Regions from separate parts of the Aquipuribacter aurantiacus genome, predicted to be linked through region 1. Evidence: riboswitches for the same ligand, from Rfam matches in the RefSeq annotation. Region 1 holds a riboswitch; the other holds the start of a gene.

The links. A riboswitch is a leader RNA that binds a small molecule or an ion and turns the genes downstream of it on or off. The one in region 1 is predicted to bind thiamine pyrophosphate.
Region 2: linked by a shared signal. The riboswitch ahead of ACR80Q_RS11345 (YkoF family thiamine/hydroxymethylpyrimidine-binding protein) and the one ahead of ACR80Q_RS12290 (ECF transporter S component) in region 1 are both predicted to bind thiamine pyrophosphate.

The regions. Positions count from the first base shown of each region.
Region 1 is NZ_JBPKAO010000008.1:112,247-119,698, reverse strand. It holds gene ACR80Q_RS12310 (M14 family zinc carboxypeptidase) at 1-1,268, opposite strand, end outside; gene ACR80Q_RS12305 (metal-sensitive transcriptional regulator) at 1,426-1,770, shown strand; gene ACR80Q_RS12300 (heavy-metal-associated domain-containing protein) at 1,877-2,095, shown strand; gene ACR80Q_RS12295 (heavy metal translocating P-type ATPase) at 2,095-4,338, shown strand; TPP riboswitch at 4,410-4,514, shown strand; gene ACR80Q_RS12290 (ECF transporter S component) at 4,568-5,479, shown strand; gene ACR80Q_RS12285 (ABC transporter ATP-binding protein) at 5,491-7,011, shown strand; gene ACR80Q_RS12280 (energy-coupling factor transporter transmembrane component T family protein) at 7,008-7,452, shown strand, end outside.
Region 2 is NZ_JBPKAO010000007.1:115,622-123,073, forward strand. It holds gene ACR80Q_RS11330 (energy-coupling factor transporter transmembrane component T family protein) at 1-460, opposite strand, end outside; gene ACR80Q_RS11335 (ABC transporter ATP-binding protein) at 457-2,214, opposite strand; gene ACR80Q_RS11340 (ECF transporter S component) at 2,207-2,821, opposite strand; gene ACR80Q_RS11345 (YkoF family thiamine/hydroxymethylpyrimidine-binding protein) at 2,818-3,534, opposite strand; TPP riboswitch at 3,591-3,695, opposite strand; gene ACR80Q_RS11350 (DEAD/DEAH box helicase) at 3,745-6,525, opposite strand; gene ACR80Q_RS11355 (diacylglycerol kinase family protein) at 6,536-7,452, opposite strand, start outside.

The DNA.
Region 1 (7,452 bases):
CGGCCGTCCAGCAGCAGCGGGATGACGGTCTTGGCCGGCTGCGCCATCGACACGACCCAGCCCGTCGAGGACTGCGTCACGGCGATGTCGTGCAGCGCCAGGGTCTCGTCCAGCTCGGCGTGCTGGTCGCCGGTCAGGACGTAGGAGCACGGCGGGTCGACCACGCGGGTCGGGTCCGGCTCGTCGTTGTCGGCACCGTCGAAGTAGATGACGCCGGTGCCGGACCGGCCCTCGGCCGTGGCCCGGGCCTCGGCCGCGCGGGTCTGCGCCACCAGCCGCTCCCGCTCCTCGCGGAGCATGTCGAGCGTCCCCTCGATCCCGACCACCTGCGACTCGACGCGACGGTTGTTGTTGGCGACCACGCCCACGCCGTCGAAGTCGTTGACCAGGGACTCCACGAGCAGTCCGGCCGTGTGGCGCAGGCCGGTCGCGTTGCGCAGGATGCGCTCGTCCTGGTCGCCCGCGACCTGGCGGACGGGTTCGCCCGTGGCGGGGTCGTAGTAGATGCCGTACTCACCGGTGGTGAACCCCGCGTCGACCACCGCGGTGTCGACGTACTCGAGGGTGAGCTGCCGGGCCAGGTCGTAGACGCCGTCGTCGACGTTGAGGTTGCGCGGCCACAGGTGGATGAACTCGCGGTTGTACAGCGTCCGGTTGCCGCCGTACTCGTGGGCGTCGTGGAGGATCTCCGGGTCGTAGTCGCGGGTGAGCTCCGCGATCAGCCGCGCCTCGGTCGTCGCCAGCGAGATGTGGTCGCGGTTGATGTCGATGCCCTCGGAGTTCGCGCGGGTGTTGGCCGCCCGGCCGTCCGGGTTGACGGTCGGCACGTACATCACCGTGGACCGCTGGAGCAGCTGCGCGTCGGCCCGGTCGGTCGAGAACGCCAGGTCGCGGATGGACTCCAGGCAGCCCTCGCGCCCGGCGGGCTCGTTGCCGTGCTGCAGGCACAGCACCAGCGCGCTGGAGCCCCGGGAGACCTGCTCCTGGGAACGGTCGTCGCCGTTGGTGACCGTGACCAGGTGGATGGGCCGGCCCTGAGCGGTGGTGGCGACCTGCTCCAGCGTCACGCGGTCGCTCAGCGCGGCGACCTCCTCGAGGAACTCGTACTCCTGCTCGAGGGTGGTCCACGCGGCGCCGCCGCTGTCCTCGAACCCGGTGGTGGGGGCCGCGACGTCCTGCGCGGAGGCCGGAGCGCTGGTCGCAGCCAGGACCAGGGGGACGGCGACGGCCAGGGCGAGGCCGGCGGTCAGAGCGGGTGCGCGTCTCATGGGGCTCCTTCGATGGGATGGGGAAGGGGGACCCGTTGACCCAACCCGGCCCGAGGTCAGGAGTCAAGGCGATAGGTGAGTCGTGGACAACCCAGGTGTCAACGTCATCCGGAGTTTTGGTGAGATACCCCCTAGGGGTAGGAGTAGCATCGTCGTCATGGCCCTCGAGAGCACCACCGACCAGGACGCCGAGCCGCGCCTCGCGCCTCCCACGTCACCTCCCGCCTACGTCGCCAGCGGCGACAAGGCCAAGGTGCTGCAGCGGTTGCGTCGCATCGAGGGCCAGGTGCGCGGGTTGCAGCGGATGGTCGACGAGGACACGTACTGCATCGACGTCCTCACGCAGGTGTCCGCCACCACCGCGGCCCTGCGGGCGGTCGCGCTGCAGCTGCTGGACGAGCACCTGCACCACTGCGTCAAGCACGCGGTCGAGGACGACGACCACGCCGACGCCCGGATCGCCGAGGCATCTGCCGCGGTCGCCCGGCTCGTCCGGTCCTGACCACCGAGCCCGCACCCCCACCGAGCGCGGACCCACCGAGCCCGCACCGACCGACGTGGCCCGCCTCCCGGGAGCCACCCACCCCAGACCGAAGGACACCCTGAGCATGAGCGCCACCACCACCCTCCACGTCGCCGGCATGACCTGCGACCACTGCGTCTCCGCCGTCACCGAGGAGCTGAGCGCCCTGCCCGGCGTGAGCGACGTCAGCGTCGACCTGGTCGTCGGGGGCACGACCCCGGTGACCGTCCTGAGCGAGCAGCCCCTGGACGAGGCCGCGGTCGCGGCCGCCGTCGACGAGGCGGGCTACGAGCTGGTGCGCTGATGAGCGCCCCCGTCGTTCTCGAGATCTCCGGCATGACCTGCGCCTCGTGCGCCATGCGGATCGAGAAGAAGCTCAACCGCATGCCCGGCGTCGAGGCCAGCGTCAACTACGCGACCGAGAAGGCCACGGTCCGCCTGCCCGAGGGCACCGACGTCGCCGCCGCCGTCGCGACGGTCGAGAAGACGGGCTACGGCGCCACCCTGCCGGCCCCCCTCCGACGCGACGAGGACGAGGGGGACGCGCCCGCCGAGGACCACGAGACCGCGTCGCTGCGCCAGCGCGCGCTCATCAGCACCGCGCTCGCCGTCCCGACGCTCGTGCTGTCCATGGTCACCGCGCTGCAGTTCGACAACTGGCAGTGGCTGGTCCTCACCATGGCCGCACCCGTCGCGGTGTGGGGTGCCTGGCCCTTCCACCGGGCCGCGGTGGTCAACGCCCGCCACGGTGCGGCGACGATGGACACGCTGATCAGCATCGGGGTCACCGCGGCGTTCGCGCAGTCGCTCTACGCGCTGTTCTTCGGGATGGCGGGCATGCCCGGCATGACGATGGAGCTGCGCCTGGTCACCGAGCCCGGCGCGGGCGGCAACGAGATCTACCTCGAGGTCGCCGCGGTCGTCACGGCCGCCGTGCTGGTCGGCCGCTGGCTGGAGGCACGCGCGAAGAACAGGTCCGGGGCGGCGCTGCGCGCGCTGCTGGACCTGGGGGCCAAGGACGTCACGCTGCTGCCGGACGGCGTGGGCTCGACCCGTGAGGAGCGCGTCCCGGTGGAGCGGCTGCAGGTCGGGGACCTGTTCGTCGTCCGCCCGGGCGAGACCGTCGCCACCGACGGGGTCGTCGTCGACGGCACCAGCGCGGTGGACGAGGCCATGCTCACCGGTGAGCCCGTGCCGGTCGAGACCGGTCCCGGTGACACCGTGACCGGGGCCACCACCAGCACCGACGGCCGCCTGGTGGTCAGGGCCACCCGCGTCGGCGGTGACACCCGGCTGGCGCAGATGGCCCGTCTGGTGGAGTCGGCGCAGTCGGGCAAGGCCGAGGTGCAGCGGCTCGCCGACCGGGTCTCCGGGGTGTTCGTCCCGGTCGTGCTCGTCATCGCCCTGCTCACCCTCGTGGGGTGGCTGGTCTGGGGCGACGACCCCACGGCGGCGTTCACGGCCGCCGTGGCCGTGCTCGTCATCGCCTGCCCCTGCGCGCTCGGTCTCGCGACCCCCACCGCGTTGCTGGTCGGCACGGGACGCGGCGCGCAGCTCGGGGTGCTGATCAAGGGGCCGGAGGTGCTGGAGTCCACCCGTCGGGTCGACACCGTCGTGCTGGACAAGACCGGCACCATCACCACCGGTCGGATGCGTCTGGTCGACGTCGTGGCCGCGCCCGAGGAGGACGCGACCGAGGTGCTGCGTCTCGCGGCGGCGCTCGAGCTCGGCAGCGAGCACCCGATCGCCCGGGCCGTGGTCGACGCCGCGCAGCAGCCGCTGCCCGCGGTCGACGGCTTCGCCTCCCGGCAGGGTCTCGGCGTGGCCGGCACGGTCGACGGTCACGCCGTCGTCGTCGGACGTCAGGCGTGGTTGGCCGACGAGTGGTCCCAGCACCTCGACGGCACGCTGCGGGCCGCGGTCGACGACGCGCACGACGCGGGCCGCACGGTGGTGGCCGTCGGCTGGGACGGCCGCGCGCGGGGTCTGCTCGTGGTCGCCGACACCATCACCGCGACCGCGGCCCAGGCCGTCGCCGAGCTGCGCGCGCTCGGCCTGCGGCCGCACCTGCTGACCGGGGACAACCTGTCCGCCGCACGCACGGTCGCCGCCCAGGTGGGCATCGACCCCGACGACGTCCGCGCGGAGGTCATGCCCGAGGACAAGCTCGAGGAGGTCCGTCGGCTGCAGCGCGAGGGCCGGGTCGTGGCCATGATCGGGGACGGCGTCAACGACGCGGCCGCGCTGGCCGCGGCCGACCTGGGCATCGCCATGGGGACCGGGACCGACGTGGCGATCGAGGCCAGCGACATCACGCTGGTCCGGGACGACCTGCGGGCCGCGGTCGACGCGGTCCGGCTGTCACGGGCGACGCTGCGCACGATCAAGGGCAACCTGTTCTGGGCCTTCGCCTACAACGTGGCGGGGATCCCGCTCGCCGTCGCCGGCCTGCTCAACCCGTTGCTCGCCGGGGTGGCGATGGCGGCGAGCAGCGTCTTCGTGGTGACCAACAGCCTCCGGCTGCGCCGCTTCCGCAGCGTCGGCTGACACTCGGCCGTCATCGGCCGACACCGGTGGTCGAGGTGGCGCGTGCGCCCCGGACGCGGGGCGTACAGTTCCCCCCACGACAGGGGAGCGCCACCAGGCGCTGAGAGTGCGGGCGACCGCAGACCCTCGAACCTGATCCGGTTAGCACCGGCGGAGGTAGTCGAGTCTCGACCCGTCGACGGCACCGCTGCGTCGACGGGTCCCCCTCCTGGAGACCCTGGGAGGACGCATGAGCACCACGGAGAACAAGGCGGGGACCGACCCCGCGCACCAGCCCGCGCACCAGCCCGCCGACCACCCGACGCCCGGCACGGGCGCTGGCCCGGGCAGGAGCGCCGGCCCTCGCACGACCGACGGGACGGCGCGGACCAGCCTCCCGCCGCTGACCGGCCGCACCCGGGCCGTGCTCGTCGTCGGGGTCCTGGCCAGCCTGCTGGCGGGCGCGGCCGTCGTCGCCGTCGGGCTGCCCGCGGGCAGCGAGGTGTTCGGCACCCCGCTCGACGAGCTGACCGTGCCGGTCGGGATGCTGGTGGCGCTGCTGGGCATCAGCGTCCTGGGTGCCGCGACCGCCCGGCAGGCCTGGCGCGTCGTCGACATCGTCGTGGCCGCCGTGCTCGGCGTCGCGGGCGGACTGCTGTTCGTGGTCTGGAACATCGGCCCCTACGCCGTCGTCGGTCCGCTCCTGGCGCCACCGGTGAGCGCCCTCGTCGTCGGGGTGTGGCTGCTGCCCGGGGTGCTGGGCGGGCTCGTCATCCGCAAGCCCGGGGCCGCCATGTTCACCGAGCTGGTCGCGGCCGCCCTGAGCGCCGTGATCGGCAACCAGTGGGGCTTCGCGACCGTCTGGTACGGCCTGCTGCAGGGCCTCGGCGCCGAGGTCGTCCTGGCCGTCCTGCTCTACCGCTACTGGCGGCTCCCGGTCGCCCTGATGGCCGGTGCGGGCGCCGGGGTGGTGGTCGGCGTGCTCGACACCACCGTCTACTACCCGGACCTGGTGCCGGGCATCCAGCTGGCCTACATCGGGCTCGCGACCGTGTCGGGCGTGGTCGTCGCCGGTCTGGGGTCCTGGGCGCTGGCCCGGGCGCTGGCCCGGACCGGGGTGCTCGCCCCGCTGGCCTCCGGCCGGGACGGGCGACGGGTCTGAGCGGCCCTCCCGTGGGAGCCGTCGGGGTCGCGCCGCCCGTCCTGAGCGCCCGGGGCTGGGGCTGGCGCCACGGCACCCGACGGGCCTGGGCCGTCCGGGGCCTGGACCTGGACGTCGCCGCGGGGGAGCGGGTGCTGCTGCTCGGCCCCAGCGGCGCCGGCAAGTCGACGCTGCTGCAGGGGCTCGCGGGTCTGCTCGACCCCGACAACGGGGACGAGGAGGGCCGGCTCGCCCTCGACGGCGTCGAGGTCCGCGCGGCCCGCGCCGCGGGGGTGCAGGCCGGCGCGGCCCGCACCGGGCTCCTGCTGCAGGACCCGCTGTCGCAGACCGTGCTCGCGCGCTGCGGCGACGACGTCGCGTTCGGCCTGGAGAACCACGGCGTGCCCCGGGAGGAGATCTGGGCCCGGGTGGACGAGGCGATGGCGGCCGTGGGGTTCCCGTACGACCGCGCCCACCCGACGGCGCGGCTGTCCGGCGGAGAACGGCAGCGGCTCGCCCTGGCCGGGGTGCTGGCGCTGCGACCCGGGCTGCTGCTGCTGGACGAGCCCACCGCCATGCTCGACCCGGTCGGCGCCGACGGGCTGCGGGCGACGGTCGCGGACCTGCTGGCGGCCACCGGCTCCGGCTGCGTCCTGGTCGAGCACCGGGTGGGTCCCTGGCTCCCGCTGGTGGACAGGGTCGTGGTGCTCGAGCCCGGGGGTGGGGTCCGCGCGGACGGGTCCCCGGCCGACGTGCTCGGCCGGCACGGGGCCGAGCTGGCCGCCGTCGGGGTGTGGGTGCCCGACCACCCGCCCCGCACCCCGGGGCCGCGGGCGGGCGTACGCGGGCCGCGACTGCTCCAGGCCGAGGACCTGGCGGTGCGCCGGCCCGGCGCCGTCGCCCCCGCGGCAGCCGGCGTCGACCTGCAGGTCGACGCCGGCACCTGCACCGCCGTGCTGGGCCCCAACGGGGCGGGCAAGTCCACCCTCGCGCTGGCGCTGTCGGGGCTGGCGGCCCCCGTCGCCGGTCGACTGGTGGCCCACGAGACCCTGGCGGACGGCGCGGGTCCGTCCCCGCACCGCTGGCGCGCCCGTGAGCTGGCGGCCCGGATCGGCACGGTGTTCCAGGAGCCGGCCCACCAGTTCGTCGCCGCCACGGTCGCGGACGAGCTGGCGGTCGGCCCCCGTCTGCAGGGGACCGACCCCACCCGCACCGCCGCTCTGGTGGACGAGCTGCTGCAACGGCTGCGGCTGGACCGGCTGGCCGCGGCGAACCCCTTCACCCTGTCCGGCGGCGAGCAGCGGCGGCTGTCGGTGGCCACGGTCCTGGCGACCCGGCCGCGCCTGCTCGTGCTGGACGAGCCCACGTTCGGGCAGGACTCGCGCACCTGGGCCGAGCTCGTGGCCCTGCTCGCCGAGGTCCGGGACGCCGGCGTGGCCGTGTGCGCCGTGACGCACGACGCCGACCTCGTCGCCGCCCTGGCGGACGACGTCCTGCGGCTGCCGGCGCCCGACCGTCCCCGCGCCGCCCGGACCGCGGGAGGGGTGCCATGAGCCTGCCCACGGACGTGCTGTCCGGGCCGGCGGGGGTGGACACCTCGGCCCCCCTGGCCCGCGCCAACCCCAGCGCCAAGCTGGCCGTGGCCGCCGTCATCTCCGTCGCGCTGGTCCTGACCACCGACGTGGTCACGGCGGGCGTCGCGCTCGCCCTGGTGGTGGCCTGCCTGCCGTTCACCGGGCTCGGGGCACGGGCGTTGTGGCGCCGCAGCTGGGTCCTGGTCGTCGCGGCCGTCCCGTCGGGGGTGTTCACGGCGCTGCTCGGGGTGGACTCCGGAGCGGTCCTGCTGGGGCTCGGCTGGTTCACGGTCACGGAGGGCTCGGCCGTGTCGGCCGTGGCGATCGTCCTGCGCATCCTGGCCATCGGGCTGCCGGGAGTGGTGCTGCTGTCGACGACCGACCCCACCGACCTGGCCGACTCCCTGGCCCAGGACCTGC
Region 2 (7,452 bases), on a different contig from region 1:
CGTGCGTCACCCGCGCCCCCAGCCGCGCGTTCTGGTGCAGGCTGGTCATGAGCGCCACCGGCCCGGTCGAGGCGATGAACCCGATCGCCAGCACCCCGATGAGCAGGGTCCGGGCCGCCAGCGCCGACCCCACCTCCACCCCCTCGACCGTGACCCGCAGCACCCCCCAGCGCCAGAGCACCTCCCCCGGCCGGCTCAGGACGTTGACCAGGAGCAGCCCGGTCGCGAAGGCGACGAACGGCAGGTGGGCCAGGGCGAGCGTCCGGGCGGGCAGCCGCGTGCCCGCCGCCACCGCGACCAGGCCGAGCAGGTACAGCACCGTGGGCACGAACGGGTGCAGCACCAGCAGCATGGCGGCCGACACCACGACCAGGACGCCCAGCTTGACCGTGGGGTCGACGCGCCCCAGCGGGGACGGCGCGGCCCGCTCGTCGGGGGCGAGCCGGGCGGTGGCGCTCATGCGGGCACCACCGCCGGGCCCACCGCGGGCAGCCCGTCCAGGCGCTGCAGGACCCGGGCCAGCCCCGCGGGGTCCTCCCCCGGCAGCTCCGCCAGCAGCCAGGCCACCAGCGCGGGCAGGCGCAGCCCTGCGCCCTCCAGCACGTCGGGACGGCGGAGGACGTCGACCGTGGGGCCGTCGGCCAGGACGCCGTCACGGGCCAGGACGACCAGCCGGTCGGCCACGGCCGCCACGCTGCGCAGGTCGTGGCTCACCAGCAGCACGGCCCGCCCGGCGGCCGCCTCGCGCCGCAGGGTCTGCAGCGTGGCCGCGGTGTCACGGCGGTCCAGGCCCAGCGTCGGCTCGTCCAGCAGCAGGCAGGGCCGGTCGTGGGCCAGCACGGCGGCCAGCCCGACGCGCCGCTTCTCCCCGCCCGACAACCGGTACGGGCTCTGGTCGCCCAGGTGCTCCAGGCGGTGGTCCCGCAGGGCCGCCGCGACGGTGGCGGCCGAGGTCGCGGGGTCGAGTCCGTGGGCCACCTCCTGGCGGACGGTCGTGGCCAGCAGCTGGTGCTCGGCGTGCTGGAACACCATCCCCGGGCGCGCCCCCTGCACCGTGCCGGCCGCGGGGGCCAGCAGCCCGGCCAGGGTCAGCAGCAGCGAGGACTTGCCCACCCCGTTGGCCCCCAGGACCGCGACGACCTCACCGGCGTGCAGCCGCAGGTCGACGTCGCGCAGCAGCGCCGGGGTCGGCCCGGGCGGCGGGGGGCGTCGACGCAGCCCCCGGCGACGCGCCCGCGCGGGGTCGGCGTGGCGGCGGTCCCGCACCGCCAGCCCTCGGGCGTACAGCACGACCTCCCCCGGTGGGGTCGGGCCGAGCCCCGGTGGGGTCGGACCGTGCCCGTCCCCCGCCACGAGCTCGCGCAGCAGCGCCCGGTTGGCCGCCGCGGCCAGCCCGCCGGCCACCCCGGTGACGGCGTGCAGCTCGGCCTCCAGCGGCAGCCAGCACCCCCCGGCCCGGAGCTCCGCCGAACGACCGAGCAGGACCTCGGCGGTCGGGCCGTCGGCCACCACGCGGCCCTGCTCCGACAGCACCACCGAGCGGTCGGGCAGCCCCGCGGTCCCCGCCTCCCCGGCCAGCTCGTCCAGGCGGTGCTCGACCATGACCACGGCCGGTCGGTCGTGGGCCACGACGGACCGCACGGCCGCACGGACGGCGGCCACCCCTGCCGGGTCGAGCATCGAGGTCGGCTCGTCCAGCAGCAGGACGCGGGGCCGCGCGGCCAGGGCCGCGGCCAGCGCGACCCGCTGCGACTCCCCACCGGACAGCCACGCCGTGGGCCGGGCCAGCAGGTGCTCCGCGTCCACCAGCGCCAGGACCTCCCGCACCCGCGGGCCGATCCGGTCCGGGTCGACGGCCTGGTTCTCCAGCGGCAGCGCCACCTCGGTGTCCACGTGGGGCAGGCAGACCGCGCCCGTCGGGTCCTGGGCCAGCACCCCGACCTGCCGGGAGAGCTCGACGACCGTGGTGCCCGCGGTGTCGACGCCGCCCACGACCACCCGTCCCGTGGTCCGGGCGGTGACCGTGTGGGGCACCACCCCGGTGATGGTCTGCAGCACCGTGGACTTGCCGCACCCCGAGGCCCCCAGCAGGAGCACCTGCTCCCCCGGGGCCAGGTCGAGGTCGACGTCGCGCAGGACGTCCTCGCCACGGCGGGGGAACCCCACGCCGACGCGCTCGAGCCGGACCGCGGGGTCGACGCCGTCCTCAGGCACGTCCGTCCGCCAGCTGGGCCCGGCCGATGGCGAAGTTGTCCAGGACGCCCGTGCGGGCGAGCCGGTCCACGACGACCTTGGCCAGCAGACCGCCCAGGACGACCCCGGACACCAGCTGCACCACCAGCCGCAGCACGAAGACGTCCTGGCCGTACCAGCCGAACCGGAACGCGGACCAGAAGAACACCAGCCCGGCCCCCAGGAGGCCCGACACCGCGAACACGGCCCAGCCGTAAGACCGGTACCGCGTGGCCGCGAAGGCCAGCTCGCTGCCGAACCCCTGGATCGCGGCGGCGACCACCAGCAGCGGGCCGACGGGCGAGCCCAGGAACACCACCTCGACCACGGAGGCGAGCACCTCCGCGACGAGACCGGCCCCGGCCCGGCGGACGATGGCGATGGTGATCGGCGCGACCATCAACCACCCCCCGAACACCACGTGCTGCGCCAGGTCGCCGGCCGGGCCCATGAGGATGGCCAGCCCCGTCCACGCCTGCACCAGCGCCCAGTAGACGAACCCGAACACCACGGCGAGCACCACCATGAGGACCAGGTCGCGCAGCTCCCAGCGGAACAGCCGGGGCGCCGGGGCCACGGGCGCGCTCACCGGTCACCGGCCGCGCTCGGGGAGCCGACGGACACCGTCAGGTGGCTCACGACGTGCGCGACGACGGACCCGACCGAGCCCCACGCGTCGGCCGCGGTGGCCAGCACCTCCGCGACGTCCCCGCTGAGCCGCGTCGCGTAGTGCGCGGCGCCCCTGGTGGTGCCCCGCTCGACCGCCTGGGCGATGGCCCGCTCGATGTGGACCATGTGGGCCCCGTCGTCGGACCCGCCGTCCAGCAGCGGGTACAGCGACCACTGGGCGGCGGCCGTCACGCCGGTGGGCTCGACCTGCACCGGGTCCGGGCGGGACAGGCCGGTGACCGACAGGTCGCAGCCCACCTCGCCCGGGCAGCCGCGCGACAGCAGGACGTGGGCGACGACGTGCCCGCCGCCGCTGCGTCGGTGCGCCGCGGCCAGCACGGCGGCCAGGTAGGCCACGAGCCGCTGCTCGGCCGGTTCGTCGACCGCCCCGACCCAGGTGCTCACGTCGTCGGTCTCCAGGGTCAGCCCTCGGGTGAGCCCGGCGCGCTCGACGTCCGCCAGGGCCCCGAGGATGACCGCGACGAAGTCGTCGCAGTGCGGGTGCAGGCTGAACCGCATCCCGATGCCGCGCTCGCGCGGCGTCGCGGTCCCGCTGCTCGGGCTGCCCGTGGTGCTCCTGGTCCCGCTGCCGGTGCCGGTCGTGCTGCTCGTGGTGCTTCCGGTCGTGGTCATGACGTCCTCGCTGTCCCGCCCACGGGTCGACCGAGACGACCGCCGTGCCGGACGCACGTCGGTACCTGGCCCTGCTCCCTACGCCGGTGCTAACCGGATCAGGTGACGGGTCTGCGGACGTTCCGCACTCTCAGCGCTGCTGCGCTCCCCGGGGGTCGGACAGGACCTTACGCACCGTCGCCCGGACGTGTCGAGGCGGGGTGCGTCCGCCTAGGCCGCGGGGCCCAGGGAGTACTCGACGACCCCCCGGCGGACCCGCTTGACGGCGTCACCGGCCGCGGCGCGCAGCAGGCTGCCGCGCGGGGCGGAGGCCTGGACCTGGTCGAGCAGGTCCAGGGTCTGCCGGCACCAGCGGACGAAGTCGCCCGGGCTCAGGTCGCTCTCGCGCAGCACGTTCTCCAGCGGCTGGCCCTGCGCCCACCGCCACACCGGGGCCGCGAAACCGGGGTCGGGCTCCCGGGTGGACGTCACCTTGTGCCGGTCCTCCACGTCGGTGAGGGCGGACCAGGCCCGCATCGTCGCGTCCCAGGCCAGCGCCGTGCCCCGCCCGGGCAGGCGGGGGTCGACGCCCTCGACCTCGCGACGGGCCTCGAAGACCAGGCTCGACACGACCGCCGCCAGCGCGGGTCCGTCCAGGTCGTCCCAGATGCCGGTGCGCAGGCACTCGGCGACCAGCAGGTCGGAGTGCGTGTAGATCGAGCGGAGCGCGTCGCCGGCGTCGGTCACGGTCTCGCCGTCCAGGTAGCCGAGCTCGTCGAGCACCTCGCACACCCGGTCGAACGTGCGGGCGATGACGGCCGTGCGGCCCTGGATGCGCCGTTGCAGGCCCCGGTGGTCGCGCTCCAGGTCGTCGCGGCGCTGGGCCCAGCGGGCGTGGTCCTCCCGCTCGGCGCAGCCGTGGCAGGGGTGGGCGCGCAGCTCGCGCCGCAGCTGCACCAGCTGCAGCTCCCCCGCGTCCTCGCCGTGGCGGCCACGCCCGGGCGGCTCGTCCTGGTGAGGAGGGACGACGTCGCCGCCACCGACCGCCGCCAGGGCGTTGCGCATGCTGCTGGCCAGGTCGCGGCGGGCCCGGGCGTCACCGGCGTCGAAGTGCTTGGGCACCCGGACGGTAGTGGCCACCCGGACGGCGGAGGGGAAGCTGACGGTCTCCAGCCGGCGGACCTGGCGGTCCGCGGTCAGCACGGTCGGGCGAGGGCCGGGCCCGTTCAGGCCCGGGTCCAGCACGACGGCCCAGCCGCGCTTGCGCCCGGCCGGCACGTCGATGACGTCCCCGCGGCGCAGCCGCTCCAGGGTGGCCGAGGCGTCGGCGCGACGGTCGGCCGACGCCCGCCGCGACAGGTCCTTCTCCAGGATCGAGATGCGCCCGCGCAGCCGGTGGTAGCCCTCGAAGTCGCCCAGGTGGCACGTCATCGCGTCGGAGTAGCCCGCCAGCGCCTCCTCCTGCTTGCGCAGCTGCGTGGCCAGCCCGACCACGCCGCGGTCGGCCTGGAACTGCGCGAACGACGTCTCCAGGATGGACCGGGCCTCGTTGCGCCCGACCCGCTGCACCAGGTTGACGGCCATCGAGTAGGTCGGCGCGAAGCTGGACCGCAACGGGTAGGTGCGGGTCGAGGCCAGCCCCGCGACGTGGTCCGGCTGCAGGCCGTCGCTCCACAGCACCACCGCGTGGCCCTCGACGTCGATGCCACGGCGCCCGGCCCGCCCGGTCAGCTGGGTGTACTCCCCCGCCGTGATGTCGACGTGCTGCTCGCCGTTCCACTTGACCAGCTTCTCCAGCACGACGGAGCGGGCCGGCATGTTGACGCCCAGCGCCAGGGTCTCCGTGGCGAAGACGACCTTGACCAGACCGCGCCGGAAGAGCTCCTCCACGGTCTCCTTGAACGCGGGCAGCAGACCGGCGTGGTGGGCCGCCACCCCCCGCTCCAGGCCCTCCACCCACTCCGACCAGCCCAGCACGCCGAGGTCGGCGTCGGGCAGCGACGCGGTCCGCTCCTCGGCCAGCAGGCGGATCTCGCGCCGCTCGTCGGGCGTGGTCAGCCGTACCCCCCAGGCCAGGCACTGCCGGACGGCGGCGTCGCAGCCGTTGCGGCTGAAGATGAAGTGGATGGCCGGCAGCAGGCCGTCGGCGTCCAGGGCCTCGACCACGGTGGCCCGGCTGGGGGCGCCGCGGCGTCGGGGCCGGCTGCCGCCCCGCTGCGGGCGACCCTTGTAGCGACGCTCGGAGCGCGACTCCTCGCGGGCCAGCGCGACGAGCTCCGGGTTGACCAGGCCGGGGTCGTCCCCCGGCAGACCCAGCACGGGGTCGCCGTCGGGGTCGACGAACAGGTCGTGCAGCCGCTTGTCCACCAGCACGTGCTGCCACAGCGGCACGGGGCGGTGCTCGCTGACCACCACGCGCGTGTCCCCGCGCACGGTGGCCAGCCACTCGCCGAACTCCTCGGCGTTGCTGACGGTGGCCGACAGCGAGACCAGCTGCACGTCGTCGGCCAGGTGGATGATGACCTCCTCCCAGACCGCGCCGCGGAACCGGTCGGCCAGGTAGTGCACCTCGTCCATCACGACGAAGCCCAGCCCGGCCAGGGTCGGTGAGCCCGCGTAGATCATGTTGCGGAGCACCTCGGTGGTCATCACGACCACGGGGGCCTCGCCGTTGACCGACACGTCACCGGTCAGCAGGCCCACCGCGTCGGCGCCGTGCACCGCGACCAGGTCGTTGTACTTCTGGTTGGACAGCGCCTTGATCGGGGTGGTGTAGAACGCCTTGCGTCCGGTGCGCAGGGCCAGGTCGACGGCGAACTCGCCCACCACGGTCTTGCCCGCCCCCGTGGGGGCGGCCACCAGCACGCCGTGCCCCTCGGCGACGGCCTGCATGGCCTCGAGCTGGAAGTCGTCCGCCTCGAAGGCCAGCCCGGCGACGAAGCGACCGAGCGGTGAGCTCTCCTGCCGCTGCCTGGCGCGTGCCGCGGCGAACCGTTCGGCGGGGCTGGACATGCGTCCCAGGTTACGTGCGTGCGGGAGACAGCACCGCCACCGCCCCGCCGTGAGCGGTGAACCGTCGCGGCAGCGGCCCCAGCCGCTCGCCGTCGCCGTAGGCCACGATGGGTCGCGGGTGGCGTCCGAGCGGGTCGACGTGGACCTCGACCTGCCGGGCACGCCGCACCTCGACGGCGTCGATCTCGACGTGGGTCCCGGCGTACACCCGGGGGAACAGCCGGACGAACCGGTGCAGCGCGACCGGGGTGACCACGACCACGTCCAGCAGCCCGTCGCCGTGGTCCGCGTGGGGCGCGATGTGCATCCCCCCGCCGTAGGAGCTGGTGTTGGCCACGGCGACGAGCAGGCCCTCGGTGCGCCACTCCTCGCCGTCGAGGTGCAGCCGGTACGGGACCGGGCGGAACAGCGGCAGCTCGCGGACGATAGCCAGGTTGTACCGCGCCGCGCCGCGCGGCCAGCGCCAGCCGTTGGCCCGTTCGTTGACGACGGCGTCGAACCCGGCCGCGGTCACCCCCGCGACCCAGCGTGCGGCGGCCACGCTGCCGTCCGGGCTCAGCTGCTCGACCTGCATCCCGTCCACCCGGCGGACCGACCCCAGCCGCAGGCAGGCGTCGATGGTGTCCACGGCGGCGACCGGGTCGGCCGGCAGGCCCCAGGCGCGCGAGACGTCGTTGCCGGTGCCGGCGGGCACCACCCCGAGCGGGACGTCGGTCCCGCTGACCACGTTGACCCCGAGGTGCACCACCCCGTCGCCGCCGACCACGACCAGCGCGTCGACGCGCTCGTCGCCGGTCCTGGTGACGGCCTCGCGGGCCAGGCGCTCGGCCGTGGCGGCGTCGGCGGCGACGACCCGCTCGACCTGGTGGCCGAGGCCTCGCAGCCGGACCACGGCCGCCTCGCCGATGCCGGCCCCGCGGCCGCCGC